Regions from separate parts of the Marinobacter sp. LM1 genome, predicted to be linked through region 1. Evidence: predicted binding sites of a transcription regulator. Region 1 holds the regulator's gene; each other region holds the start of a gene.

The links. Region 1 encodes sigma-54, which starts transcription at its own class of promoters, with help from an activator protein. Its sites were predicted from a motif close to ANTGGCATNNANNTTGCTNT; they were not measured.
Region 2: a site for sigma-54 is predicted at 3,346-3,365, ahead of OZ656_RS07475 (PEP-CTERM sorting domain-containing protein). Genes of this name have one in related genera too.
Region 3: a site for sigma-54 is predicted at 6,377-6,396, ahead of OZ656_RS12200 (PEP-CTERM sorting domain-containing protein). Genes of this name have one in related genera too.

The regions. Positions count from the first base shown of each region.
Region 1 is NZ_CP114373.1:2,980,978-2,990,604, reverse strand. It holds gene OZ656_RS13975 (YhdP family protein) at 1-337, shown strand, start outside; gene OZ656_RS13970 (carbon-nitrogen hydrolase family protein) at 348-1,172, shown strand; gene yjgA (ribosome biogenesis factor YjgA) at 1,173-1,697, opposite strand; gene mgtE (magnesium transporter) at 1,715-3,076, opposite strand; gene OZ656_RS13955 (HPr family phosphocarrier protein) at 3,168-3,437, opposite strand; gene rapZ (RNase adapter RapZ) at 3,444-4,328, opposite strand; gene ptsN (PTS IIA-like nitrogen regulatory protein PtsN) at 4,383-4,853, opposite strand; gene hpf (ribosome hibernation promoting factor) at 4,942-5,250, opposite strand; gene OZ656_RS13935 (RNA polymerase factor sigma-54) at 5,324-6,853, opposite strand; gene lptB (LPS export ABC transporter ATP-binding protein) at 7,042-7,767, opposite strand; gene lptA (lipopolysaccharide transport periplasmic protein LptA) at 7,745-8,311, opposite strand; gene lptC (LPS export ABC transporter periplasmic protein LptC) at 8,295-8,894, opposite strand; gene OZ656_RS13915 (HAD family hydrolase) at 8,891-9,460, opposite strand; gene OZ656_RS13910 (KpsF/GutQ family sugar-phosphate isomerase) at 9,460-9,627, opposite strand, start outside.
Region 2 is NZ_CP114373.1:1,577,860-1,587,486, reverse strand. It holds gene OZ656_RS07490 (hypothetical protein) at 1-65, opposite strand, end outside; partial or broken gene OZ656_RS07485 (transposase) at 384-1,316, opposite strand; gene OZ656_RS07480 (PEP-CTERM sorting domain-containing protein) at 2,134-2,781, shown strand; gene OZ656_RS07475 (PEP-CTERM sorting domain-containing protein) at 3,417-4,331, shown strand; gene OZ656_RS07470 (DUF3592 domain-containing protein) at 4,439-4,924, opposite strand; gene istB (IS21-like element helper ATPase IstB) at 5,361-6,101, opposite strand; gene istA (IS21 family transposase) at 6,112-7,653, opposite strand; gene OZ656_RS07455 (TAXI family TRAP transporter solute-binding subunit) at 8,160-9,314, shown strand; gene OZ656_RS07450 (TRAP transporter permease) at 9,398-9,627, shown strand, end outside.
Region 3 is NZ_CP114373.1:2,593,263-2,602,889, forward strand. It holds gene OZ656_RS12175 (Lon protease family protein) at 1-190, opposite strand, end outside; gene yghU (glutathione-dependent disulfide-bond oxidoreductase) at 207-1,079, opposite strand; gene OZ656_RS12185 (ABC transporter ATP-binding protein) at 1,226-1,963, shown strand; gene OZ656_RS12190 (ABC transporter permease) at 1,968-4,343, shown strand; gene OZ656_RS12195 (efflux RND transporter periplasmic adaptor subunit) at 4,371-5,579, shown strand; gene OZ656_RS12200 (PEP-CTERM sorting domain-containing protein) at 5,641-6,327, opposite strand; gene msrB (peptide-methionine (R)-S-oxide reductase MsrB) at 6,479-7,672, opposite strand; gene OZ656_RS12210 (ATP-binding protein) at 7,769-9,235, opposite strand; gene OZ656_RS12215 (response regulator transcription factor) at 9,238-9,627, opposite strand, start outside.

The sequences.
Region 1 (9,627 bases):
CATTTCCGGTAAAGCCAACATCATAAATGGCCTGGTGACCATGGATCCGGAACTGCAACTGGTGGGTCCGTCCGGCGCGTTCAAACTCAGTGGCAATACCAACATGGCCGAAGAAACGTTGGATATGCGCCTGGTCCTAGTGCTACCCGTGACACAGAATCTGCCCCTGGCTGCCATACTGATGGGGGCGAGCGCCCCCATCGGCGGCGCCTTGTTCGTGCTCGATAAAATTCTGGGCGACCCGTTGAGCAAACTGACCAGTGCGACGTACAGTGTCACAGGAACCTGGAGCAATCCGGAAGTGGATCTGCGGGGCGTGTTCGATACCGGTGAGTAAGGAGGCCATGATGGTTCAGGTCGCGGCAATACAAACGGTCAGTACCCATGACATCGATGCCAACCTTGAAGAGGCCCGCAGACTGCTGGCTGAAGCGGCAGGCGCAGGGGCGAAGGTGGCGGTGTTGCCCGAGAACTTCGCCGTTCTGGCCACCGCGCAGATGCTGGAGTGCGGCCGCCGGGAGGCGGGTAGTGAGCCTGTTATCCGTCGCTTTCTGGCCGAGCAGGCCCGGTCATTGGGGCTCTGGATTGTCGGCGGTTCCCTGCCGTTGGCCAGTCGGCGAGATGGTTCAGTGATAACAGACCGGGTACGCGCCACCTGTCTGGTGTACAACGATCATGGCGAAGAAGTGGCCCGCTACGACAAGATTCACCTGTTTGACGCCATGGTTGAAGACGCCCACGGCCAGTATCGGGAATCGGATACCTTTGAGCCCGGTGATCAGGCGATTACGGTGGATACGCCGGCCGGACGACTGGGGTTGGCGATCTGTTACGACCTTCGCTTTCCAGAACTGTTCCGGGCCTTGAGAGAGCAGGGCGCCGAATGGGTCTGCCTGCCCAGCGCCTTTACCTGGCAGACGGGCAATGCCCATTGGCACGCCCTGATACGCGCCCGCGCCATTGAAAACCAGGTCTGGGTGGTGGCGCCGGGGCAAGGGGGGCAGAACAGTAGCCGGCGAAGAACCTATGGCCACAGCCTGATCTGCGATCCCTGGGGTAAGATCGTCAGTGAGTTCGACGAAGGTCCGGGCATGGCTTGCGCCAATCTGGACCTGGAGCAACTGCATCAGTTGCGAAGCCGTATGCCCGTGTGGGAGCACCGGCGGCTCTGATTACTGCTCGGCGTCGTCGATCCATTCCCGCAGAGCCCGGAACAGCTTTCGGGCCTGGCCGGTATTCTTGCCTTTTTCGACTTCCTTGCGGGCATTGCGCACCAGATTGCGCAGGTGCTGTACATCGGCCGAAGGGCAGTAATCAATAAACTCTCCTACCACCTTGTCACCTTCGGAAATCATCCGGTCGCGCCAGCGCTCGGCCAGATGGTGTCGGCGGGTATGCTCTTCGCTGCCAGCGTGGAAGGCGTCGATGGCACGGCCAATAGCTTCGGGGTCGTCCTCCTGGCGCAACACCTTACCAATGTACTGCAAGTGTCGCCGGCGGGCCTCACGCTGGGGAATCCGGCGTGATTCAATGATCGCCGCTTTCAGGGTCTCGCTGATGCTCAGGGTGGCCAGCTGTTCGTCGTTCAGGTCCAGCATGCGTTTGCCCAGATCCTGAAGCGCGTGCATTTCGCGCTTCAGCTGCGATTTGCTGGGGCCAAGGTCGTCCTGGAATTCGTCGTCAAATTGGTCAGTCATGGTAGGTCACAGGTTGCTCAGGCATAGAAAATGGTGGCCAGTCCCAGGAAGGCCATGAAGCCGACAACGTCGGTTACGGTGGTGAGTATCACACTGCCGGCCAGGGCCGGGTCAATGTTCCGGGATTTCAGGAACAGTGGTAAGACGGTGCCCACCAGCGCCGCCGCCACCAGGTTAATCACCAGTGCCGCTGCGATGATGGCGCCAATCAGCCAGTCCTGGAACCAGACCACCGCGGCGGTGGCAACCACCACCGCCCACAGCAGGCCGTTCAGCACTCCGGACAGAAACTCACGGTTCAGCAGCCAGCCCACGTTGGCGCCGCTGATCTGGCCAACGGCCATGCCCCGGATTACCAGGGTCAGAGTCTGGCTACCGGCAATGCCGCCCATGCTGGCCACAATTGGCATCAGTACGGCCAGTGCAACGACTTTGGCAATAGTGTCTTCAAACAGTCCAATCACGGCCGATGCGGTAAAGGCCGTGATCAGATTAATGCCCAGCCAGACCGCGCGCCGGCGGGTGGTCTTCATCACCGGGGCAAAGGTGTCCTCGTCTTCATCCAGACCAGCCATACTCATCAGGGAATGGTCTGCGTCCTCACGGATAACGTCGACCACGTCATCGATGGTGATCCGGCCCAGCAGCTTGTTGGTCTCATCCACCACAGGGGCAGAAATCAGGTCGTAGCGTTCGAACAGAGTGGCGACCTTGGTATCGGACAGCGACACGGGAATGGGTTCAATGTCTGTGTCCATCACTTCCCGAACGGTAGCCGCGGGATTGGATACCAGCATCCGGGTAATGGGCAGCATGCCGATAAACTCGTCCCGACGGCTGACCACAATCAGGCTGTCGGTCATCGGGGGCAGGCTGCGGTGACGGCGCAGGTAGCGCAACACAACGTCGATGCTGATGTCCGGCCGCACCGTGATGGTGTCGGTGTTCATCAGGCCGCCAGCAGTGTCCTCCGGGTAAGCGAGGACTTCCTCTACCCGCTGACGGTCTTGCTCGTCCATGGTGTCCAGGACTTCCTGGATCACCGTGTCCGGCAATTGCTGAAGCAAGTCGGCCAGGTCATCCGACTCGAAATCTTCCAGAATGTCCGCCAGCTCCTGCGCGTTCAGCTGGCTCAGGAAGTAGCTACGAATATCGTCGCCAAGGTACTGGAGGACTTCCCCTTCCAGCTGCTTGTCGACCAGGTTCCAGAGCAGGGCCCGTTGGCGTGGTGGCGAGGATTCCAGAAGGTGAGCAATATCGCTGGGGCTCAGACCGCCATTCAGAATGCGGGCCACCTGCTTGAGGGCACCACTGTCCAGCGCTTCACTGAGTGAGCGAAGGCGTTGGCGGGCCTGGCTTTTTTCCAGAATGTCGGTCATTGAACCACCTGCGATCAGAAAACCTTTGCATTATAGCGGAGTTAGGTGGCACACGTGAGAAAGGATTGTAGGTGAATGACGAAACCGGAGGTTATTCCCCTTCACCAAAATAATCGTTGATCAGGGCAGCCAGCGCGTCGATGGCATCCTGTTCGTCCGGGCCATCGGCAACCAGTTCCACTTCGGTGCCCTGGCTGGCGGCCAGCATCATCACCTGCATGATGTTCTTGGCGTCTACGTCCCGGCCTTTGCCGCGGATTCGCACCTTGCTGTCAAAGTCTGATGCGGTGGCCACAAGCTTCGCCGTGGCCCGCGCATGCAGGCCGAGTTTGTTGATGATGGTGATGGGGCGGCAAATCATAGGCGCTCAGATTTCTCCCCGGGCTTGAAGGTGTGGCAGTTCGGTGTGGCGCACCTGCACATTGCGGTAATTGTCGCGGAAATAGCGTCCGAGCTGCTCACACACATAAACGGAGCGGTGCTGGCCACCGGTGCAACCGATGGAAATGGTCATGTAGCTACGATTGCTGTCGGCAAACGAGGGCAGCCAGGTATTCAGGAAGCCCGTGACGTCATCCACCATCTGACGTGTCAGCGGTTCCCGTTCAAGAAATTCGATGACCGGCTGATCAACGCCGGTGTGCTTGCGCAGGCTGGTGTCCCAGTATGGATTGGGCAGGCAGCGGACGTCGAAGACGTAGTCTGAATCCACCGGCACGCCATGTTTGAAGCCAAAGGACTGGAACAGCAGTGCCAGTTCCTGATCCTTGCGGCCGGCCACGCGCTGCTTGATCATGTCGCGTAGCTCATACATGGAGAGCCCGGTCGTGTTGACGTAAAGATCGGCCAGCTTTGACAGGGGTTCCAGTAATTGCTTTTCGTTGGTGATTGCCTCCCGCAGAGACGTCTTGTCATCGCTCAGCGGATGCTTGCGGCGGGTTGCGTGAAAGCGCTGCAGCAGTGACTGTTCGTCGGCATCCAGGAATATGATTTCAACCTCGACACCGGTCTGCTTCAGTTGCTGGTAGATGGTTTCAAAATTGGCCAGCTCGGCGGACAGGTTACGGGCATCAATACTCACGGCCATTTTTTTCAGCCGGCCGGGCGCTTCCTGGGTGGCCGCCTCTCGGGTCAGCGGGAACAGCAAGCCAATGGGCAGGTTGTCGATGCAGTAGAATCCCAGGTCTTCCAGCACATGCAGAGCCGTACTCTTGCCGGAACCGGATCGGCCACTGACGATAATCAGCTTCATGGGACTGTTTCTCCTTCAATCTGCCTGGCAGCCTGTCCAGATATCAGGCTGATCTCAGTGATTACTCTCCGCCATACGCTGGTAAAGGTTCGCGGCATCTTCACACTGGCGCAGCCGGGCGCAGAAGGTGCTGTCATTGAAGCGCTCCGCCAGCTGGCTCAGTAACTCCAGGTGTTCACTGGTGGCTTCTTTGGGGACGATCAGTGCAAACACCAGATCTACCGGCTGGTTATCGATAGCATCAAAGTCTACCGGCTCCTCCAGAGTCATCAGCACGCCGATGACCCGGTCCAGGCCTTCCAGTCGGCAGTGGGGGATGGCAATACCCTCGCCGATACCGGTGCTACCCAGCCGTTCGCGGGAGACCAGATTGTTGAAGATCTGGGTGTCGCTGAGGATTTCATCCTGAAAGTGAATCCGTTCAGCGATGAACTCCAGCACACGTTTCTTGCTTGAGGCCGGCACCTTACACAGGGTCAGTTCAGGGGCAAGAATATTGTCGATGGTCAGGGATGGCTCGCTCATGGATCGACTGCATGTCCGTAAAAAAAAGGCTGCGGCCGGTTAGCCCCGCCGCAGCTCGTTTCATGAAACACCCGGTAAGGTTCGCGCTTCAGCGACCGCCGTTACCGTGCATCCGGTCTACGTTCTTTTCCTTGTGCTTGAGGATCTGACGGTCCAGCTTGTCGACCAGAGCGTCGATTGCGGCGTACATGTCCTCATTTTCTGCCTTTGCGTGAATCTCACCACCAATCACGTGCAGCGTGGCTTCCGCCATCTGGCGCACCTTCTCGACCTCCAGTGTGACCTGGCAGTTACTGATGTGGTCGAAGTGACGCTCCAGCTTCTCGAACTTGGTGTTGACGTAATCCTTCAGAGCGGGAGTCAGTTCTACGTGATGGCCTGAAATGTTGAGTTGCATAGGCGTCTCCTGTTGTCATACTGCCGGCGTGCTTGCCGGCTTGCGTGCCAGTGCATCTTGCACCGGCGAAAGTTTAAACCAGGCGTTTTCGTTCGTTCGAGGGAGGAATATGCATGGCCTCCCGGTATTTGGCCACGGTACGCCGCGCCACGTTGATTCCCTGTTCCCCTAGCATGGCTGCAATTTTGCTATCGCTCAATGGCTTTTTCGGGGTTTCCTCGGCAATCAGCTTCTTGATCATCGCCCGGATGGCTGTAGACGAGCATTCGCCGCCCTCGGCGGTGCTGACGTGGCTGGAGAAAAAGTACTTCAGCTCAAAAATACCGCGGGGCGTGTGCATGTACTTCTGGGTGGTAACCCGGGAAATCGTGGACTCGTGCATTTCCACCGCCTGGGCAATGTCAGACAGGATCAGAGGCTTCATGGCTTCTTCGCCCTGATCGAGGAACCCTTGCTGGTGTTCAACGATGCGGGTGGCCACTTTCAGCAGGGTTTCATTCCGGCTTTGCAGGCTCTTGATAAACCATTTCGCTTCTTGCAGCTGGTCGCGCAGGTAGGTGTTATCGGCACTGCTGTCAGCCCGGCGGATCAGTGACGCGTAGCTGGCATTCACCCGGATACGCGGAGCGATTTCCGGGTTGAGTTCAACCCGCCAGCGGCCTTCGTGTTTGCGTACGATGACGTCCGGGATAACGTAATCCGGTTCGGCCCGGTCCACGACATCGCCAGGGCGAGGGTTCAGGCTGGTGATCAGGGCCAGTACCTGTTTCAGCTGGTCTTCCTTGAGCCGGCTGCGGCGCAACAGCTGTGCGTAGTCCCGGTTGCCAAGCAGATGCAGGAACTGGGTAACCACCAGTCTCGCCTGGCGCAGCCAGGGGGTATCCGGTGGCAGCTGGTTGAGCTGAATCAGCAGGCATTCCTGGAGATCCCGAGCGAACACGCCGGGCGGGTCGAAGTGTTGCAGGCGGTGGAGTACCGCTTCCACTTCGTCCAGTTCCAACGGGTCTTCTTCGGTTTCGTCCAGCAGGCCTGCGTGAATGTCCTCAATGTCAGACGTCAGGTAGCCGCGTTCATCCACAGCATCCAGCAGTGCGTGGGCAATGGCCTGATCCCGCTCGCTCAGAGGCGTCAGGTTCAGCTGCCACTCGAGGTGATCCTGCAGGGTTTCGGTAGGCGAGTTCCGGGTTTCGAAATCCGATTCGTGCTCGTCTTCGCCTTTGCTGGCCGGAGCCGGGGCAGACTGGTAGATGTCGTCCCAGGCGGTATCCACTGGCAGATCATCGGGAATGTTGTCCGGAATATCGTTCTCGGACGACCAGTCCGGGCCGTTCTCGGTTTCGTCCCAGTCCGGGCTCGCGTCCTGGTGGCTGTCGTCCTGGGTGGTCTCAGAGCCGGAAGCTTCGCTGTGCTCGTGCTCTTCGCGTTCGTCGCCTTCAGCGTGCTCATCGTCCTCGGAGGTTTCCAGCATGGGGTTTGATTCCAGCGCCTGCTGGATTTCCTGCTGGAGATCGAGGGTAGAAAGCTGCAGCAGGCGTATAGCCTGCTGCAGCTGGGGCGTCATGGTCAGACTCTGGCCCAGCTTAAGCTGTAATGAGGCTTTCATAACCATGGCTCAAGATCCATAACTCGTGGGCATCCCGGTTGTTGCTTTGCCGGCGCACAGGCCGAAAAAAATGTTGTACGCTGGTTACTTGCCATTGTCTGTAGACAGTATAAGCAAGTTTTTTGCCGAGTTTACTTGCTACAGATCATCAAAACAATCAGGCCTCGGATAAACCCTGTTTTATCAGGTCAGAGCCGGAACTCGTCGCCCAGATATACTTCTTTCACCTGCTGGTTTGCCAGAATGGCTTCGGCATTGCCGGAGGCAATGATGTGGCCTCCGGAAACGATGTAGGCATTCTCGCAGATGTCGAGGGTTTCCCGAACGTTGTGGTCGGTGATCAAGACCCCGATGCCCTTGTCCCGAAGGTGCCGGATGATGTGCTTGATGTCACTCACTGAGATGGGGTCTACGCCCGCGAAGGGCTCGTCCAGCAGAATAAAGGCAGGCTCCATGGCCAGCGCCCGGGCGATTTCAACCCTGCGGCGTTCGCCTCCGGATAGCGCCATACCCACGCTGTCTCGGATGTGAGTAATATGAAACTCTTCCAGCAACTCTTCCAGCTTGGCTTCCCGTTCCGCCCGACTCATGCCTTTGCGGGTTTCGAGGATGGCCATGATGTTGTCCCGCACGGTCAGTTTGCGAAACACGGAGGCCTCCTGGGGCAGGTAACCGATGCCCTTGCGGGCGCGCCCATGCATTGGCAGCGGGGTGATGTCCTGGGTGTCGATGGTGATCCGGCCGTGATCCGCAGGCACCAGGCCCACGATCATGTAGAAGCAGGTGGTCTTGCCGGCGCCGTTGGGGCCGAGCAGGCCGACAATCTCGCCGGAGCGAATTTCCAGAGAAACGTCCAGCACCACTTTTTTCTGCTTGTAGCTTTTTGCCAGATTACTGGCCCTGAGAACTGCCATCCGAACCTTTCCCGTCACTGGATTGAGCTGAATTACGAGGCTGAATCACCATTTCCACCCGGCCGGAGCCGCCGTCGGATGGCGTGCCGCCTTCCGCAGTAACAACGCGGCGAACGGTGTCGTAGTGGATGACGTCGCCCCGGAATACGTTGCCGTCTTGTTCAATAACGGCCTGGCGTTCAAAAATAACCAGGTTTTCATCGCCAGACCAGGTGATGTTCAGGGCCTTGGCATCGGTCGTGCCTTCGCCTTCCTGGCCGGGTTGCCGGTAATGGGCGGGGTTGCCGGCGGCTTCAATCCGGCTGACACCCTGTTGGTTGCGGTAAAGTACCACCCGATCCGCGTCCAGCCGGGTTTCGCCCTGAATCAGTTCGACAGCGCCGGTGTAAACGGCCGTTCCGGCGCTTTCATCCAGACGGGCCGAATCTGCACTGACCTTTATGGGGATATCGGAATCCAGGTTGAATGCCGATGCCGGGCCGGCCAGCAATGCCATGGCCAGAATCGCTGGCCGGCAGAAAGATCGTTTACCTGACGGTTTCATATTGTCCCTCTACCCGGGAGTTGAGTTCGAGAATGCGTTCGTTGATCCAGGCTTTCATACCGGTGGAGCGGGTGACGCCAAAAGGCTCGGTGATGGTCACCGGCTGGTCGGTGTAGACGGTGCCGTTGCTGTTGTCCAGGGTCAGTGCCTCGGTCTCCAGAACGGCTTCGCGGCCTTCGGCCTGTCGGGTCAATCGGACGTTCCCCGTAAGTTCCAGCTTTTCATTGTTCTGCTGAAGGCTACCTTCATTGGACTCGACGAGCCAAGGGTCGGGGCTGCCCTCACTGAAAAGCCGGGCTCTCGGCGTATCCAGATGAGCCGTGCCGGTTGCTTCAAACTGCTCAATTCTGGGGCTTTTGAGATCAATCTGGAGGTTCCCTTGCTCATCCCAGGCGCGGTATTGTCCGCCGATCACAAAGCCGTCGGGCTCTGCGGGCCCCCGTAGCTCGCTGGCGGCATTCCGCGAACTGACAGGTTCGTCACTTTGCCACAGCAGAAAAACGGTTGCTGTTACGGTGGCGGCAAGGGCCAGAGCTGTAATCCGCCGTTTGCCACGATCGCCGAAAAGCCGCTCGGTGATCATGCTGGCTCGTCCAGATAGGGGGCAAGAGTGTTGTCCAGGTGCCCTTGCGCCCAGAGCAGGAGATCGCAGGCCTCGCGCACAGCGCCCTGTCCACCGGGGCTGCGGGTACAGTAGTCGGCGTGTTGCTGAACCAGCCAGTAGCCGTTGGGTACCGTGATGCCAAGGCCGGCAAAACGCAGCGCGGGTAGGTCGGGCAGGTCGTCGCCCATGTAGGCAATCTGCTCCGGCGCAAGGTTCATATCCCGGATCAATTCCAGCAATGCGATTTTTTTGTCTTCGCGACCCTGCATCAGGTGCGGGATGCCCAAGTCCGACATTCGTCTTTCCGTAAGAGGAGAGCGTCGTCCGGTAATCACCGCCACGGTGATGCCTGCCTGCATCAGCTGTTTCAGGCCCAGGCCGTCAAGAATGTTGAAGGCCTTGAGTTCGTCGCCGCTGGCACTGAAATAGAGGCGACCATCGCTCATGATGCCGTCCACATCCAGGGCGATCAGGCGAATGCCCGATGCCTTGGCCTTCAGGGCTGCGTCCCAGTGGGTTTGTAACGGATGCGCTGTCTGAGTCATCAAATCACTCCGGCCCGCAGCAGGTCGTGCATATTAATGGCGCCCACCAGGGTGCCGTTTGCGTCGGTAACCGGCAAGGCGTTGATCTTCATTTCTTCCATGATATTCAAGGCTTCTGCCGCCAGGTGGTCTGCCCGGATGGTTTTGCCGTTGCGGGTCATCACGTC
Region 2 (9,627 bases), 1.4 Mb from region 1:
TGCGTCCAGCGGTCCTTCCAACTCAGAATCAGTCGGCGGGCTTCTATCTTTTCCAGTCTGTCCATACACCGCTCCAATCCTTGGTATCTGGCTAGCGCAGCCGAATACGTTTGCCTTGTTGAATCTGTGCATCTAGCTCTGCTTTCAAGGCGCTGAGGGGGTATAGGACAAATAAAGCGCCTTTTCGCTGAAATCCTATCATATGAAATCCGTGCATGAACGGCCCAAAGGTCCTTTCGGAGCCAGAATTCAGCCTTTTCCGTTCGGTAGCGTAGGTATTGGCTGTCGGTTTTTCATCGGTTTTCTTGAAAGATGCACCCAGCAGGCGCGTCTCATCCTGCCGTGTTGGGGCAAGTCGTTGGTGAAGGAGAAAGAGTGGTGGTTTAGAGCTGGAACAGCGCCGCCTGATCCGGCGGCGCCCTCGCTTCATGGACGCGGGGTAACGGCAGCGATTCCTTCATCGCCAGATGTTGCAGAATCTTCTCGATCACGGCAGGGTCTTCGATACAGGAGACCACCTTGACGTGCCCGCCGCAAAGCTCGCACTTTTCTATGTCGATGTTGAAAACGCGCTTCAATCGTTGCATCCAGGTCATGGCTTTGCGGCGTTCGGCAATGGTCTTTTCTGAGCATCCCTGTTTCGCAAGTTTCCTCCCCTTGCCTCTTTTTGCTGGCGTGATCAGCGCCCGAGGTTTACTGTTGGGGGCGAAAATACCGTGGAACCGCGTCAGGTTCACACGCGGTTTCGGCACCAGCGCCGCTAGCCGCGCCATGAAATCCAGGGGATCGAAAAACACATGCGTGGTGCCATCACGGTACGGCGTCTTCAGTTCATAGCGAACTTTGCCATTGCTGGTGAGCGCCAGCTGCTTTTCCGACACCGCGGGCCGAGAAATGTAGCGGCACAGCCGTTCCAGCACGTCACGTTGGTGGGCTTCGGCCATGACTCCGGCGTGCAAGGAAAATCCCGCTTGTTTGGCCACACGGTCTGATACTCTGGGGGTATCCAGACGGGGTGGCAGGCTTTGCAAGGTGAACACCTTGCGTCCTTTCTGCGGCCCCATTGCGATGCGGTAAGTGATCGAATGCCCTTGCAACTGGCCGAGGGCATCATCCTCCTGATCGATGGCATCCAGAAGTAAATAGGTGTTTTCATCGTCACGTTGCAGCCAGCCTTTTTTCTCCAGAACCCGAGTGACGCGATGAGAGAGCTGATGCACCAGAGAGCTGAGTTCCTCTATCGTGGGGGCTTTGACGCGGTGAAAGCGCATGACGCCGTATTTGTCCTCCGCGTAAACGCCGTCGAGAAACAGCAGCCGGTCGGAGGAAGTCCGGTCGGCAATTTCGTTGACTTGCGCGTTGTGGATGATGAAGTCGAGCCTGGGGTAGCGGGCACCCTCCACCCAGACCAAGCGGTAAACGGCTTCGCGCCAAGCAAAAGCTTCTTCAGTCGGTTAGCACATCGGGCGGACTCTGTCGGAAATTTTTACACTTCTGTAAGAAACGGCAATGGTAACACGTCCTGATCCGGCGCATGGGCCAGGCGATGGTGCTTGAGTTCCCCGCCAGAATCGGCTAAACCACTGGCACGGTGCCCGGCACCCATCCACCATCGCCTCTACAATACGAGAATCCGGCATGCTCCTTCGTTCACGCCTCGCCTGCGCCCTGCTCGTCCTCAGTGGACTGAGTGACTAAAGTGACCTTTGCACAGTTTGCACCTAACTACCTTCATGGCACAGCCTCGCAGCACCATCCAAGCAGGCATTTTCAGCTTTGGTCGCAAATCGGACATTCAGATTCGGGCGTAACGCCTGTGCTTTGTTCTCAAGGCGGTCCTTTTTTCGGTGCCGCTACTGACAGTTTTGACCACAAAACGGGCCTTTTCCTGGGCCGCGCGACCTCGTTCACCTCCCCCCCCCCACTGTTTCAATGGAAGATCTTCTTATTAAACCGCAACGCAACTTGCCCGTTCAAACCTCGTCGTTTGTAGTTCTTGTCGTCAATTTTCTTTACACGAGTACGGACGGTATCAATGAGAGACCATTGATCTAAAGGGATTTGACATCTTTGGCGTCACCTTTGCTTAGACACTATCGCGAACCACCAATGGAGAGGAACATCGAGATGCTAATGAGACTATTACTGAACAGTTTAGTGGCATTTTTTGTCTGGGGTGCGGTAAATGCTGTAGCGGCGCCTATTTACCTGAACGAGTCCAATATAACGGTTGCAGTAGGCTCGGGCACGTCGCCGGGTTCTTATAACAACACCTTCGCAAGCGGCCAAACGATCAACAAAGTGATTGACGCGCCTAGCGCGACTTCCGAGGAGTTCCACAATCAAACAACACATATTTGGTATACAGCTTATGAGATCGGCGGGGGCTTGGAACTCTCATTTGACTTTGGGCAGGAGTACGATCTAAACACTCTGCACTTCTGGAATTACACAGGTGAAAACTATGATGTCGACAATATCGAGTTCACCTTTTTCAATTCCGCGAATTCTCAGGTGGGCATTTTGCAAGTTTTGCCAGATCTAGGCACTGCTCCAGGAATCACCGCTCAGGATATTACTCTAGCCGCTCCGTTAAACGTTCAATATGTTACGGCGTTTCTTACGGGATCCAACCGCCAGGTCGATTTTCAAAACATTGGTTTTACCGCAGAATTGTCGAGCCCAACCGATCCAAAACCCGTCCCAGAGCCGGGGACGTTAGGTTTGTTAGCTTTTGGCTTGGTCGCGTTGATAAGTCGCTCACGTCGGCGCAAATGTTAACGTGCAGTTTTCCTGTTAGCCGCGGTTCTGTTTTGACCGCGGCTTTCTGGACACTGAAAAAGACTCTTTTGATGCATGCCGTAAGCAAGCAACACCAGAGGATGGCCTTGTTTAGGTTCTAATCCCGTCAATTGGGCGGTTTTACAACGAATGATAGCTTCAGGTCCTGGCCGGCAACGTCTGATTTGCTTCTCAGATGGTGAAGCCGCCCAATTGAACAGAACACACTACCTCGCGCTTCGTTTGTGACGCCATTTGACCGCTTACCAGGATCATGAAGGCTCGTTTCCTAACCAACTCAGGGTGAACTGAGGGAGCAACTCGCGGCTTTGGTTACGGTGCCGACCGGAATACGGGATGGTCGCAAAGCGAACATTCAGATAAAGTGATTCCGAGCTTCAACCAGCCTTCTCTATCTGCACTGCTGAATTGTGATCAGCTGCAAGGACACAATCACGCAACATCATGCCCCCAATCCCAACCCGTCGATTATTTTTACAAAAAGGTCGAGTCCGTTTTGTCGGCCTGAAACTTAAGAAAATAATTCCGCGCAAGTCTTTGGCCATTGGCAGTTAACTTGCATCAGCACCACTTGGCTAAAAAACGCTGGTTAAATTTGCCAGGGAGACTTAAATATGCGCGTTAAATCAGTCAGGTCCTTCTTGGTCGCTGTTTGCGGTTGCCTAACCTTTGCCATCCCATCGTTATTGTACGCAGCTCCATGCGTAGAGGAGCGTGTCGACGATGCTGAATGGGTGGTTGTTGATACTCGAATAACGGCAAACGCTACCCACCTGCGCCAAGAATTCATCTGTAACCTCCTGGAAGATGGTCAGATCCGTGGCACACGCGGAGCATCTACCACCCTGGGACCTAATCCCGGCGTTGATGCTGGATTTGAGATCGATTTGGCTCGGGCGACTCCTTCAGATATGGGCGACGTTTTTTCCGAACCGCTGCCTAGCGACGTTAATTTGTTGGAACTGTTGAAAGACCAAATTAAAACGCGGGTTCGACAAAAGTATGATGATGCTGAAAGAAATATCAGGTATGAGAGGAAACAGCGGGGATTGGGAGGTGGCGGCATCAGGGGACAGATTGAGATTACCGGTGAGGTGATGACCGAAGCCTCACCAGATTTTGTCATGGTGCCTATTACCAACTTTGATCCGCTTCCATTTTCCGGCGACTTTTACATTCCATTTTTTTGGGAAGATATCGGCGATGGCGATTGGCTAAGCATTTTTTTAGATGATCAGCTAATTTGGGAGACCTCCAATGACTCATACCGGCAAAATGAACTCTATTTTGCGGGAGTGGACTCCCGCCTCTTCACCGGCACACACAACCTACTGACGTTTGTTCTCAACAGCCAGGGGGCAGCCAACGCTTCTGTTATTCTCGCTGAAGATTATCGGTATCTCGACAATCCGGTTGAAGTGCCAGAACCCAGTCCTTTTTATCTCTTACTGCTCGGACTCTTGCTCCTGAAAATCCGTCGTCATTATTGCCGAAATACAGGAGATCAAGTCAATGCTCGAAGGGTCTAACGCACATTGAAATCTTTCGAATATTTATGTTCGCTTATGTTTAGCTGCTACGGTCGCAAAGCGAATAGTAGGATTCCAGTTTCAACTGTCAGATCTACTCTCGGATTTCAATGGTATGAGGTAAGGTAGGAAAGCATCGGACCTATCCAAATCACGAAAGAGATGCAGAGTCCGAATTTTCCGGGTTTCAACAGCGTGCTTTTCTTCGGATTGTTTGGGTTATAAAAAATCTTTACCAAGCCCCCCTGTCGATCCACGCTTTTGAACTGATGATCGAGAATACCTTTGGCGTTTCGATTGGTGACGAAGATCCAGGGTGAGACACGTTTGCCCTGATACCTTCTACCGCTGATCTCATATTCGTAGAGGGCGCTGACCACATAACGAGTATCAGCGTCATATCGATCGCTCCCGCCGATGGTGCGGGGGCCGCCTTCCAGCAATTTGCCTGTGACTGAAGGCCACTGCCGCATTCGCAACTGGCCTATGAGCGAAATACTCATGATCAAAAAGCAGTAAACGGCAATGAAAAACAGAACACCTTGCTTTTCGCCGGCTCTAGCCAGATCCCACATCGTGATGAGGTATTCCACGCAGTTTGCTCTGTTGGTTGAGGAGTGATCTGCCTATTTTCCGTATTTTCTAAGGGGATAAAACAAATTTCTTGCCCTTGCGCAGCGTGATCATTCGACTCTGACTAACCCAAGTGAAGGTCGCAAAGCGGACATTCAGAATGTATCAAGTTTATGAAAAATTATGGGATTCGAAGCAGCATAATTGAGTACTACAAGGCCAACCGCCCGCGATTCTCGTCTAGTAAGGGTGCTGACGAGTGATACCTACCCGCACAAAGATGACGCTCAGACCTGGCGCAACGACTGATCTCTGGATAGAACTCTGAAGCCCTCTGCTCAACCCAACAAGGATAGGTGCGTATTCCGGCGAACGTGAACACCCATACCGGTTGAACGTGAACACCATTTTTCTTAACGCATCACCCACCGGAGTTTTTACTCCGGGTGTTCACGTTCAGTCAATTTCCTGAAGTCGTTTTCTCATCGATTCCCCCTTCAGAGCCCAGCGATGGGCGTTGTGCATGAGCCGGTCCAGGATGGCGTCAGCCAGGGTGTTATCGCCGATGGCGGCATACCACTGATCCGTAGGCAGTTGGCTGATGATCATGGTTGAGTGCGTGCCGTGACGGTCATCCATGATCTCCATCAGATCGTTTCGGTGTGCCGGTTTTAGGGCTTCGAGTCCCCAGTCATCCAGGATCAGCAGCTTCACTTTGGCCAGCTGGTTCAGCGTCTTCTGGTAGGTGCCGTCAGCTTTGGCCTGAGTCAGTTCCAGCAGTAACCGGGAGATCCGGTAATACCGGGCACTGAGGCCGTTCAGGCAGGCCTGGTGCCCCAGTGCACAACCCAGGTAGGTTTTCCCGCTGCCGCAGGGGCCGGTGATCAACAGGTTCTGGCCACGCTCCAGCCAGTCGGTCTGAGCCAGCTGGGCCACCTGAGCTTTCTTCAGGTTGCGGGGGTGCTGGTAGTCGATGTCCTGGATCGAGGCACGGAGCTTCAAGCGGGCCTGGCGTACCAGGCGGTCCTGTTTCCGGTGCTCTCGGGTCTGGAACTCTCGGTCAAGCAGCAGTTCCAGGCGCTCCGCGAACGGCAGTTCGTCGTAGGTGCCCAGCTGGTTTTGTTGGTGTTCCAGGGCGGCAGCCATGCCGCCTAACTTCAGGTCTTTCAGTCGTGCCAGGGTCTGTGTTGTGCTCATGGGTAATGTCCTAGTGGAAGCTCTTCGGGCCACGGATATTCTCGTGGTGTTGAGGGAGTTCGGCGTTCAGGGACAACTGCTCCGGCAGCTTGTCCCGGTTGCTCCGGAGAATGGCCTTGATGTGCTTCAGCCGGTTCAGACCTTCCCGATTGGCGATGCGGCAGCCGGCATTCAGGCGTTGGCTGGGGTACTCCCGAGTCAGGTTGAGCAACCCGAGACAGACCCGGTAGGCCTGCTCCGGGTGTTCCCGCTCAGCCAGTCGATCACTGACCCAGATCAGCGTGTCTGGCCCGATGTCCCGGGCCCAGTTCTTGAGACGCCCCGGGGTCCACTGCTGCTGTTTTCGATGCCGGGCAAGCATATGACCGGCTTCGGTGGTGGTGCCCGGCCTGTGACGCCGTGGGTGACTTGCCACCTGGCGTTGCCGGAAGTGGACCTGCACCAGATGATCGCTGGCCTGGACTTCCACCTGCTCGCCCACGTACTGGTGCGGTACCGAGTAATGATGCTGGTCGAACTCGATGTGGTAATCGATATTGACCCGGCAACGCCGGATCTCGACGTACTCATAGGGCTGTTTCGGCAAGGGACGCAGGGCTGGCTGATCCAGTGTCTCGAAGGCGGTTTGCCGGTTACCCGGGAGCCGCCGGAACGGGCGGCTGTTCAGCTCTTCAAGCAGTGACCGGATGCACTGGTTGGCTTCGGCGAGAGTGAAGAAGGTGTGGTGACGCAACCGGGCCAAGATCCAATTCTCCACGATTTGCACGCCGACCTCCGCCTTCGATTTGTCCTTGGGCTTGTAGGGCCTGGCCGGGAGGATGGCCACCTGATAGTGCTCGGCCAGTTGCTGGTAGCTGGGGTTTAGCTCTGGATCGTACCGACAGGCCTTGCTGACACCGCTGCGCAGGTTGTCCGGCACGACCATCTCCGGAATGCCACCGAAGAACTCAAAGGTACGCACGTGACTGGATAGCCAGTCTCGCAAACTCTGGCTCCAGGTGGCTTCAGCGTAGGTGTAGTTGGAGGCCCCAAGCACCGCCACGAACACCTGAGCGGTGCGTACCTCACCGGTCTGCGGGTTGATGATCGGCACGGTCGGGCCGCAGTAATCCACGAAGCACTTCTCCCCGGCCTTATGGGTCTGGCGCATGGAGCGCTTCTGCTGCTTCAGCCATTGCCGATAACGGTCACAGTACTGGGAGTAGCTGTAACAGCGATTGGGATACTGAGCTGTGTATTCCTCCCACAACAGCTGCTTGGTCATCCCTTTACGCTTGAGTTCCTGATGAACGGTGGCCCAGTCAGGCACCTGGTAGCGAGTCGATGTGGTGGGATCGGCACTGGGATAGAACAGGGCCGCAAGGCGGCCATCGTCCAAATCCTCGGGCAACGGCCAGTTGAGGTTCAGGGCATCGGCCCGGGCTAACAGCTTCTGGATGGCCCCGACACTGGTCTTGGTGCTGGCACTGATCTGCCGGATCGAGAGCCCGGCTTCCAGCCTTAGGCGAAGCACCTCTCTGATTTTACGCATTAGAATTCTCTTTGCTGGCACAACTCCGCTCCCCAGAAAAAGGAGTCAGAGTAGCAAACGGTCTAATAAACAATGCGTTAAGAAGGATTCCGGTTGAACGTGAACACCGTTTCCGGGAATGTGAACGCTGATTCCGGCATCGTGAACACCGATTCCGGAAAATCCGGAAAAGTGTTCACCTTCAATCGGAATGACTGTTCACGTTGAACCAGAATCGGTGTTCACGTTCGTCCGGAATGGGTGTTCATGATGGGCCGTAATATGCAATAGGGGGATGCGTGTCTTACGGGCACTTTATCGTTACAAATTAGTAACTTACTAACAAAATTGGCCCCACCTGTCGGTGGCCCGACAGGTCCACCCAGCTTGATGGAAACCTATCAGCCTCTTACAGACCTGACAACGACGCGCAGGAAATTAGTCGTCGATCACATCAATTGACACACAGACAAAAGCCTGACTACACTAAATCTTAATTCAGAATTCTATTCTGCACAGCAAAACAATAACCTCAAAAGAGCGCATACATGATGACAACAAAAAATATCATTTTAATTTCTCTTCTTGCCGGGAGCGCAACCACTGCGTGGGCTGCAGAAAATGTCGATCTGCCAGCCACCATCGGAATGACTGCCTATGGCACCAGCTCAGCAGGTTATAGCCAGATGGTTTCTATCGGCAACCTGCTACGTAATGAGTACGGCGTATCCCTGCGGATCCTGCCCGGCGAGAACGACGTTTCTCGGATGACACCACTTAAAACCGGGCGCGTACCTGTTTGTTCCTGTGGCATTGCCGCTTATTACGCCGCCGAAGGCGTACTGATGTTCTCCGAGGACAACTGGGGGCCGCAGCCGGTTCGGGTTATTACCACCTCCATTGCCAGTTTTGGCCTGAGCATTGCTGTAGCCGGCGATATCGGCGTAGAAACCCCCTATGACCTCAAGGGCAAACGCATTTCCTACATTCGTGGTGACGATGCCCTGAACCTCGGCACCGAAGCCATGCTGGCCTTTGGCGACCTCACCTGGGATGACGTGGAGCGGGTAGACTTCCCGGGATACGGCAGGGCCTTTGAAGGCATTGTTGCCAATCAAAGCGATACCGCATTTACCGTTTCTGTCGCCGGCGGCCCACAACAGCTTTCCGCCAGCCCGCGCGGTATATCCTGGCTGGAGCTTGATCCTGAGGACACCGAGGGCTGGGAGCGACTGCGCTCCGTGGCTCCCTATTTCCAACCGCACCGGGTTACTTCCGGCGCCGGCATCAGCAAGGATGAGCCGTGGATTGGTTCCAGCTACCCCTACCCCATCATCATCGCCAACGCCGATGCCGATAAAAAACTGGTGGACGGGCTGATTCGTGTCTTCACCGAGGATTACGACAAGTACAAGGACTCCGCACCGGGCAATGCAGGCTATGCGCTGGAGAACCAGAATCTCAACTGGGTCATCCCGCTGCATGATGTGGTCGTCGACTACTACAAGGAAATCGGCCACTGGACGGAAGACATGCAACAGCACCAGGACATGCTGGTACAGCGCCAGAATATCCTCCTGGACACCTGGGAGAGCTACACCAAGGCCAACCCGCCTGCCGACAAGGAAGCCTTCAAAAAGGGCTGGATGACGGCGCGGGCAGAAGCACTTCAAGCGGCTGGCATGAATCCGGTATTCCGGTAAAACCTGCTGTCCTTGTTGAAACCTGATTCCGGTGTAAAGACAAGGGGTCTGTTACACCGGAGTTCTTTCAGGAGTCTTACTGCATGTCTGAAACACACAACACTGAACCATCGAAAGAAAACGTCAGCGGCATCCGGCGGCTTTCCGGCGGATGGCCATGGGTCCCCAGGGTTGCAACTCTTGTCCTGACACTGCTGACGATTGACTACCTGTTCAATTTGCAGCTGATCAATATTGTTACCAAAGTGGAAAGCCAGTTTTTCTATGTGGTGGTGGCACTTATGCTACCGCTGGTTTTTCTGCTTTGGCCAAT
Region 3 (9,627 bases), 390 kb from region 1:
AGGGCCCCAACACGAACAGGTTAAACCCCTGGGCCTTCATGCTGGCCCCGAATTCCAGGGCACGCAGTGCCCGGTCCTGACCGAAGGGCAAAGCCAGATCTTCCAGGCTTTCCGTGGTTTCGAAATCCAGTTTCTCCAGCGGGCACCGATGGTAGATCTGTGCTTCGGTCAGTGCGTCGGGCAGAGCCATCCGTCCTCCTTATGGCTTAAGCCTTGCCTTCCAGTTTGTCCTGGGTGCGCAGGTCAAAATCGCTGGCATCGTGCCGCTCGTGCAGCTGGGAGGCCAAATCGCCCCAGGCCTTGTTCACCATACGGCCACGCTTTACTGCCGGGCGTTTGGCCACCTCGTCGGTCCAGCGAACCACGTTGGTGTAGGTGTGGGCTTCCAGGAACTCGGCCGCCTCGTACACCATGTTCTTCACCAGGGCTCCGTACCAGGGCCAGATGGCCATATCGGCGATGGTGTATTCATCACCAGCTATATACTGGTTATCCGCCAGCTGACGATCGAGCACGTCCAACTGGCGCTTCACTTCCATAGTGTAGCGGTTGATGGGGTACTCGTACTTTTCTGGCGCGTAGGCATAAAAGTGACCAAAGCCGCCTCCCAGGAAAGGCGCACTGCCCATCTGCCAGAACAGCCAGTTCATGGTTTCGGTGCGTTTGGCCGGGTCCCTGGGCAGAAATGCATCAAACTTCTCCGCCAGGTAGAACAGAATGGAACCAGACTCAAAAACCCGGATGGCCGGGTCCACACTGCGATCCATCATGGCAGGGATCTTGGAGTTGGGATTCACCTTCACGAACCCGCTGCTGAACTGATCCCCTTCGGTGATGCGAATCAGCCAGGCATCGTATTCCGCCTCCTTGATGCCTTTTTCCAGCAGCTCCTCAAACATGACCGTTGCCTTGACACCGTTGGGCGTTGCCAGGGAATAAAGCTGGAACGGATGCTCCCCCACCGGCAGCTCTTTTTCATGGGTAGGGCCGGCGATGGGGCGGTTGATGTTAGAGAACTTGCCGCCGTTGTTCGGATCCCATTTCCAGACTTTCGGAGGTGTGTAAGTTGGGTCACTCATTCCGTTTTCTCCCATTGGCTTTACAGGGTTAGTGGCATGACTGTAACCGAATCCGGCACGGGTACGCACGTGGAATACGTCTGCGCGGGATCAATAATCGGTCATCGGTATTGGGCTATACTCGGCTCTGGATCAACTGGACTGCAATGGAACCTGCCATGGCGTGTCACGCCGACCGGACCGCTCCTGTCTTTCAAACGAAAGGCCTGACCAAAACCTACCGTCAGGGCGATGTGGAAGTGCATGCCCTGCGGGGGGTCGATATCAGCCTTTATCCGGGGGAGCTGGTAGTAATGCTTGGCGCCTCAGGCTCAGGCAAATCCACGCTTCTGAACATTCTGGGCGGACTGGATGTGCCCACTACCGGCGAAGTTCGTTATCAGGACATCGATCTGGCCGGCGCCTCAGACCGGGAGCTTACCCGCTATCGCCGGGATTATGTCGGGTTCGTGTTTCAGTTTTACAACCTCATCCCCAGCCTGACCGCCCGCGAAAACGTCATCGCCGTGACCGAGATTGCCCGTGACCCCATGGCGCCGGAAGAAGCCCTGGACATGGTGGGCCTGGCCAGTCGCCTGGACCATTTTCCGGCTCAGCTTTCCGGTGGCGAGCAACAAAGAGTGGCCATTGCCAGAGCCATATCCAAGCGACCCCGGGTGCTGCTGTGCGATGAGCCTACCGGAGCCCTGGACTCGGCCACCGGTATTCTGGTCCTCGCGGCATTGGAACGGGCCAACCGGGAAACCGGCACCACCACGGTGATCATCACCCACAATGCTTCAATCGCGAACATGGCGGACAGAGTGATCACCCTTTCGGATGGCGTGATCAGCGGTGAGCACCGCAACTCAGAACGCCAGGACCCGAACACCCTGAGCTGGTGATGCCATGATTTTCGGGCCGAGCGTACTGCACACCAAACTGCGACGGGAAATCTGGCAGATGCGCGGCCAGTTGCTGGCGATCGCGCTGGTGATTGCGGGCGGGATCGCGGTTTGCCTGATGTCTCTGGTCAATTACTCCTCCCTGACAGCCACCCGGGATCAGTACTATCAGGAGCACCAGTTTGCTGATGTTTTCGTTTCGGTAAAACGGGCCCCCCGCCATGTGCTGCAAACGGTTTCCGAGCTACCGGGTGTGACCCGCCTGAGCGGCCGGGTGGAAGGCGCCGCAAAGCTCAATCTCCCCGATTACGATGAACCTGTGTCGGCCCACTTGGTGTCTGTTCCTCCGGCCGGCCAACCCGAGGTAAACCAGCTGTATGTCCGGCAAGGTCGACTGCCAAGCGCCACCCACGCCAATGAAGTCGCAATCATTGGCAGCTTCGCGGATGCGCACCAGCTCACTCTGGACGACAGTTTCAACGCCATCATCAATGGCCGACAACAAACCCTGAAAATCGTGGGCATTGTCGAGTCGCCGGAATTCATCTACGTGATACCTCCGGGGGGCATGCTTCCGGATTATCAGCGCTTTGGCGTGCTCTGGCTGAATCAGGAAGCACTGGCCGCCGCCATGGACATGCGGGGTGCCTTCAACAGTCTGGTGCTGCAGATCGACCCGCGGCATCCTGTGGAAGATGTGATCGACCCACTGGACCGGTTGCTGGCGCGCTACGGCAGTACCGGTGCGTTCGCCCGGGCTGACCAGTTCTCACACCGTTTTCTCAGTGACGAGCTCGAGCAGCTGAAGGCCATGGCGATTATCTTTCCGTCCATTTTTATGGGCGTCGCCATGTTTCTGCTCAATGTGGTGGTGACACGCCTGATCAGTACCCAGAGGGAAATCGTCGCCATTCTCAAAGCCTTCGGCTACAGCAATGGCCAGATCGGCTGGCACTATAGCCAACTGGTGCTGGCCATTGCGTTTACCGGGCTTGCCATCGGCTGCGCCAGTGGCCTCTGGCTGGGGCATCGGTTGGGAGAGCTGTATATGGATTACTACCGCTTCCCTTCGCTACTGTTCCGAATCAATCCCTGGTGGCTGGCGTTACTGGCCCTGATCAGCATGGCAGTTGCACTGCTCGGCGGCTGGCGCTCCATCCGCGCTGCGGCCGCCCTGCCCCCGGCGGAAGCCATGCAGCCCGAGAGCCCCGCCCGATACCGGATTACCATTACCGAACGGCTGCTGGGCTGGGTGCGCTTTCATCAGCCTTCACGCATGATCGTCAGGCAGCTCGCCCGCAAGCCAGGCCGAACCGCCCTCTCGGTATTTGGCATTGCCATGGCCACGGCCATCGTGGTGGTGGGCAATTTTCAGTTCAGCTCTGTTTCGCTGATGGTGCACACCCAATTCGCCCGGGTGCAGAAGCAGGACCTGACCGCCACACTCACCGACCCGGTCAACCCGACCGCACTTTACGGAATGGCGCGCCAATCCGGTGTGCGTTACGTCGAAGGACGCCGGGCCGTTACCGTAGAGCTGGTTAACGAACACCGCAGATGGCGCACGGTGCTCACCGGCTTGCCCCGGGACGCCAAACTGCAATTTGTGGTTAACCAGGATCTGGAGAACGTGGCCATTCCTTCTGCCGGCCTGTTGGTAACCGACTTTCTGGCCAAGGCCCTGAATGTTGAGACCGGAGACACAGTTCGGGTGCGAGTGCTGGAAGGCCGACGCCCGGAACTGGACCTCACGGTGGCTGGCGTTACCAGCGAGTTCCTCGGTGTGGGCGCCTACATGAATCTGACCGCCATGAACAAGGCGCTGCGTGAAGGCCCGAGAGTGAACCAGATGCTGATGAATCTGGCGCCGGAGCAAACCAACACCGTCTACCAGGAACTCCGGGATACGCCGGGAGTGATGGCCACCAATCTGCGACAGGCAATGCTCGACAGCTTCTTCGAGACTCTCGCGCGCACCTTCCTGACCTACACCTTCATCATCAGCCTGCTCGGCGGCATTATTGCTTTTGGTGTGATCTACAATACCGCGCGGATTTCCCTGGCCGAACGAGGGCGAGACCTGGCGAGCTTGAGAGTACTGGGGTACAGCCACAACGAAGTCGCCCACATTCTGCTCGGAGAACTGGCCATACTGCTGTTACTGGGAATTCCTCTGGGTTGGGCGGTTGGTTTTGGATTGGCAAGTTTTGTGGTTACCGCGATGCAGACCGAACTCTATCGCGTTCCCCTGGTCCTGACCGGCCAAACCCTGGCATTGGCGGCCAACGTGGTCATTTTGTCGGCATTGATTTCCGGCTTCATCACCTGGTGGCGACTTCGTAAACTGGACCTTGTCGCGGTTCTGAAAACCCGGGAATAATGCACACACACTCACATGGGACCCAACATGGCGACACAACGCATCTCAAAAGGAAAATGGGCCTTCTGGCTTTTGATGGCCTCAGTAGCCGCCATCGTCTTCGCGCTTATCCTGCGGCCAGAGCCCGTTTGGGTTGACCTTGCCCCCGTCGAGCGCGGCCCCATGGAAGTGACCATTCTTGAAGAGGGCAAAACCCGGGTCAAAGATCGCTATCTGATTTCCTCCCCTGTGGCCGGCTATATTCACCGGGTTCAGCTGGACGTAGGCGACGCGGTGATTCCCGGGGAGCTACTGACGTTTGTGGACCCGACGCCCGCCAGCATCCTGGACGCCCGGACCCGCGCCGAAGCCGAGGCTCGGGCAGCCGCCGCCCAGGCAGCACTTCAATCCATCCAGCAAAAGGTTCAGGCGGCGGAGGCTGATGCTGAGTTCGCTCAGAATGAATACCAGCGCCTGCTCGCTCTGGAAGAATCCCGCTTTGTCTCCACCGAACAGTTACAACAGGCGAAATCCACGGCAGCCCGGGCACAGGCAATCCTGCGTTCCGCCCGCTTTGATGAAGAGGTGGCCGCCCATGAACTGGCCGCCGCTCAAACCCGGCTGCAGATTTCAACCGCGTCCTCCAATGGTCAGAAACCTGCCGAGCGGGTCGCCGTGCGCTCTCCGGTTAACGGCGCGGTTCTGGCTCTGGTTCGCCAGAGCGAGGGCGTCATCCAGGCCGGCGAGCCGATACTGGAGGTCGGAGACCCTGGCGCTCTGGAAGTGGTGGTCGAGGTCTTGAGTTTTGATGCCGTCAAACTGGAACCCGGCCTTGGCGTGCGACTGAGTGGCTGGGGCGGGCCGGTACTGGAAGCAACGGTTCGTCGTATCGAGCCTATCGGGTTTGAGGATGTATCCGCTCTGGGCGTGGAAGAACAACGGGTTCAGGTTATTGCCGATATGGTCAGCCCACGGGAGCAGTGGCGACAGCTGGGAGACGGCTACCGGGTGGACGCTGACTTTATCCTGTGGCAAAGCGAAGACACCTTGCAGGTACCCACCTCAGCTATCTTCGAATACAACGGCGCTTCTGCGGTTTTCATGGTTGAGAGCGAAACGGCTAGACACCAGACAGTCACGACAGGACCATCCAACGGTTTAATGACCCAGGTAACGCAGGGACTGCAGGAGGGCGTTCGGGTGGTCCGGCACCCCGGCCGTGGCCTGGAAGACGGCGATCAGGTCCGGGTGCGTTAACGCAACCCCCTGAATGGAACGAAGCCGGCACATAGTGTGCCGGCGTCCGTCTTCAATGGGATCAGGCTTTCGTTCTGCGCGAGAAGCCCAGCCCAGCCAGACCAAGGCCGAGCAAAAGAAGGCTGGCTGGCTCAGGCACTTTCGCGGCGGACGAGAAGGAGGCTGAAAACGCCAGGTCGCCGTAGTTCGACCCGGAACTCCAGCTCTGGGTATCCCAGGTACCGGCACTATTGCCGTTGTTCTGCCAGAAAAAGCCACCGTCCAGATAGGCAGACTCGTCACGCAGGGAGCCTGCATAGGCGGTACCAGTCTGGCCATCGAACAAGCCGGTCGAACTGATAAACGCGATGTAGTCGTTACCCCCGACAAGATTCAACCCGCCGGTGTTGAAGGTAAACTCTTCCATACCATCAAGACCACCGTTGTTGGTTGAGGACACAGCGGCACTCTGGAAAAGCACGGAGCCGGTCGCGCGGGTGGTGGCAGCATCCCAGTCCATTACATAGAAAGCAAAGTCCACGTAATCGGGGTTCACTCTGTCGTTCAGGAAGAACGTCCAGCTATCCAGCTGGGTTTCAGAACCGCCCACCTTGAAGGTTTGTCCGTACGTAGCACTGTTAGATTCACCGAAGGCGGCTATTTCGCTGGAGCCATTCCAGCCAGATACGGTTTCAATAACACCCGCGTTGGCAACGCTAGCGAGCCCGGACACTACAACAACAGAAAGCGCTTTGCCCAACTTGTTCATCTGTACTTCCTTATTTGGTTCTTCCAGAGATAATGACGTTGCCAGCAAGGAAGCACATAGCGTGCCTATTTATATCTTATTGATATAAAACACCTTTATTAGAACAGAAAGCCAGTTATGTAAATTATTCCGACGCTATTATCGCGCAATCTTACTCGACAGCGTCGATCCATTTGCCATACCCCGCGGCTTCCATTTGCTCCAGCGGGATGAACTTCATGGCTGCGGAATTCATACAATAGCGCAATCCCGTCGGCGCCGGACCATCGTCAAAGACATGGCCCAGATGAGAATCAGCATGGGCACTGCGAATCTCCGTCCGGGTCATGAAAAACGACTTGTCCTCACGTTCTACCACTGCCTCTGGCGTAATCGGGCGAGTGAAGCTAGGCCAGCCGGTACCGGACTTGTACTTATCCCGTGAGGAGAACAGCGGCTCACCGGAAACGACATCCACATAAAGCCCCGCCCTGGTGTTGTCCCAGTAGGTATTGTTGAAGGCGGGTTCAGTACCATCCTCCTGCGTGACCTCATACTGCATTTCCGTCAAACGCTGCCGAAGAGTCTTGTCATCCGGTTTTTGAAAACGTTCGGGGTTAAAACCCCCGCTTGCCGCCGCTTCTGTCGGATCGGCCTCCGCAGGCATCGAGTCATTGACTCCGGTATTGGGCTGATAGCGCGAGAAGTCCAGCTCATAATCCTCGCCATAGACCTCTTCAATAAACTGATAACGCCCCGAATTGAAGGTATAGAACTTGTAGCGGACCGGATTCTTCTTGTAGTAGTCCTGGTGGTATTCCTCCGCCGGATAGAATCTCTTGAGCGGCTCAATGGGGATCACCACCGGTTTGTCATAGACGCCGGAAGCCTCCAGCGCCTGCTTTGCCGCCTCTGCGAGGCGCTTCTGCTCCTCGTTGTGGTAAAAAATGGTGGGCCGGTACTGCCGACCACGGTCAACGAACTGGCCCTCCAGGTCGGTCGGATTCATCATTCGCCAGAGGCCGGCCAGCAAGCCTTCATAGGTCATTTTGTCCGGGTCGTAATATACCTGGACGGCTTCAGTGTGGCCTGTACGCCCGGAAGAGACCTGTTTATAGGTCGGACTTTTTTCTTCTCCACCAGCGTAGCCAGACACTGCCTCGACAACACCAGGAATCTTTTCGTAGCCGGCTTCCACGCACCAGAAACAGCCGCCAGCAAAGGTCGCCACGGCCAGATCCGGATCATCCGGTGCGTAGGCATTACCTGCACTATCCACTCGCTCTGCTGCCACCTGTGCCGCAAAAAGACCGGCGGCGGAGACCAGCGCCAGGGCGGAAAACAGGCCTATAACTTTGCGTTTCATGACACTTCTCCTCGCTTGAATCCATAATCGCAGCCTAGCGATCTGAATTCACAAAAACGTTCAGCAACTATCACAAATCTATAACGCAGCGGAAAGCTAGCTGGAGGAAGCTAACGGTAGCCAGAGGGTAAAGACAGCACCGTTCGCATTGTGCGCTGAGAGCCTGCCATGCTGCAGGACGACCAAGCGCTGGGCGATCGCAAGTCCCAGGCCGGCATGCCCGGTGCGTTCGGCTCCGGCGGCCTGGTAGAAGGGGTCAAACACCTGGCCAAGGTCTTCTTGGCGGATGCCAGGCCCAGCATCAGCAACAGTGATCTCTGCTCCACCATCCCGTACTGACATCGTGAGTATGACTCTTGTATTCCGCGGAGAATGGGCGATGGCATTGCTGATGAGATTGTCCAGAACCCGCTCTGTCATCGCGATATCCGCCAGCACGCTCTCGGTCTCTGTCGCCGAAATGGTGAGTTCAACACCAGCTCGTTCTGCCGCAGGCCTATGCTTCTGAACGACGTCGTAGAGCAACTCAGCCATGACAAACGGCTCGATATCCGGCTGTTTTTCACGGGCATCCAGGGCGGCCAGTTCGAACAACTCCTCAACCTGCCTGCCCAACCGGTGTGTTTCTGACAGGGCCACCGCCAGGAACCGGCCTCGCTCCTCAGCTTCCAGGGTCTCATGCTTCATCCGCAGCGCTTCCAGGTAGCCCTGAATTGACGCCAGCGGTGTTCGAAGATCGTGAGACACCTGAGCAACCAGCTGTCGACGCTGGGCGTCTTTGTGCTTCAGGAGGTCCAGCTGCGCCACAATGCGGCGCGCCATGAGATCAAACCGAGAGGCCAGGTAATCAATGTCGTCGCCCTTCTCGGCCAGTGGAGGGCTTTGTTCCGAGGACAATTCCCGTTCAAACGACTCCACCCGTTCAGTCAGCCGGGACAGCCGCCGCGTTAACATTCGGAAGAACACCAACCCGGCCAGGAGCCCCACGAGCAGGCTCACCGCCAGGGCGCCTGCGCCCATCTGCAACAACCGGTTGCTGTGAACCATGCTCTCCGCGAGGTCGAATTCTTCACCCCTCAGAACCACATAAAGGTAGCCGGCAGGGTCGATTGCCGAGGGAACAGGGGTTACAGAGAACACTTTTCGCCGATCGTGACTACGAGGGTCGTCCCCCGGCAGAGGATAGGCGTCCGGGTTTTCGAGCAGTGTCTGGATTGGTTCGAGGGATACCCGATTGCGCTTGATTCGGTCCGGATCGGCGGAATAGGCAAGAATGGCCCCGTCGGTATCCAACAGGTAAATCTCAAGGCTGGGATTGATCGTCATATACAGCTCGAACAGCTGCTTCAGGGCATCCCGATTCAACTGGCCATCGGTGACCAGGTTTCGGTCAGAGACCAGATTCTGCGCCAGATTCCGGTTCAGTTGCTGGTTAACGGCAGCCGAATACTCCCTGACCGAGGCCAGACTCAGCAAAGTGAATAGCCCGCCCACCACCAACAGCAGCAGGAACAGACCAATGGCCAGCCTCGCATACAGGGTTCGAAGCACGGAAAGGCCCATGGTTAATCCATAAACCGATAGCCCACGCCCCAGACCGTCTGAACGTAACGCGGTTCGGCCGGATCGGGCTCAATCTTGTTACGCAGGCGGTTGATATGGGTGTTTACGGTGTGCTCGTAGCCGTCGTGATTGTACCCCCAGACGGCATCCAGCAATTGGGCCCGGCTGAAAACCCGGCCACGATGGGAAGCAAAGTGCCACAGAAGATCGAACTCACGGGCGGTCAGATCGAGCTCGCGGCACTCCAGGAACACCCGGCGCCGAACCGGATCAATCCGCAGCCCGTCCGCCTCAATCTCCGCCACATCGTCTTCGGCTGAGCTCTTCCGGGAGAGCGCGTCCACGCGCCGGAACAGAGCTTTGATGCGAGCGGACAGTTCCGCCACGCTGAA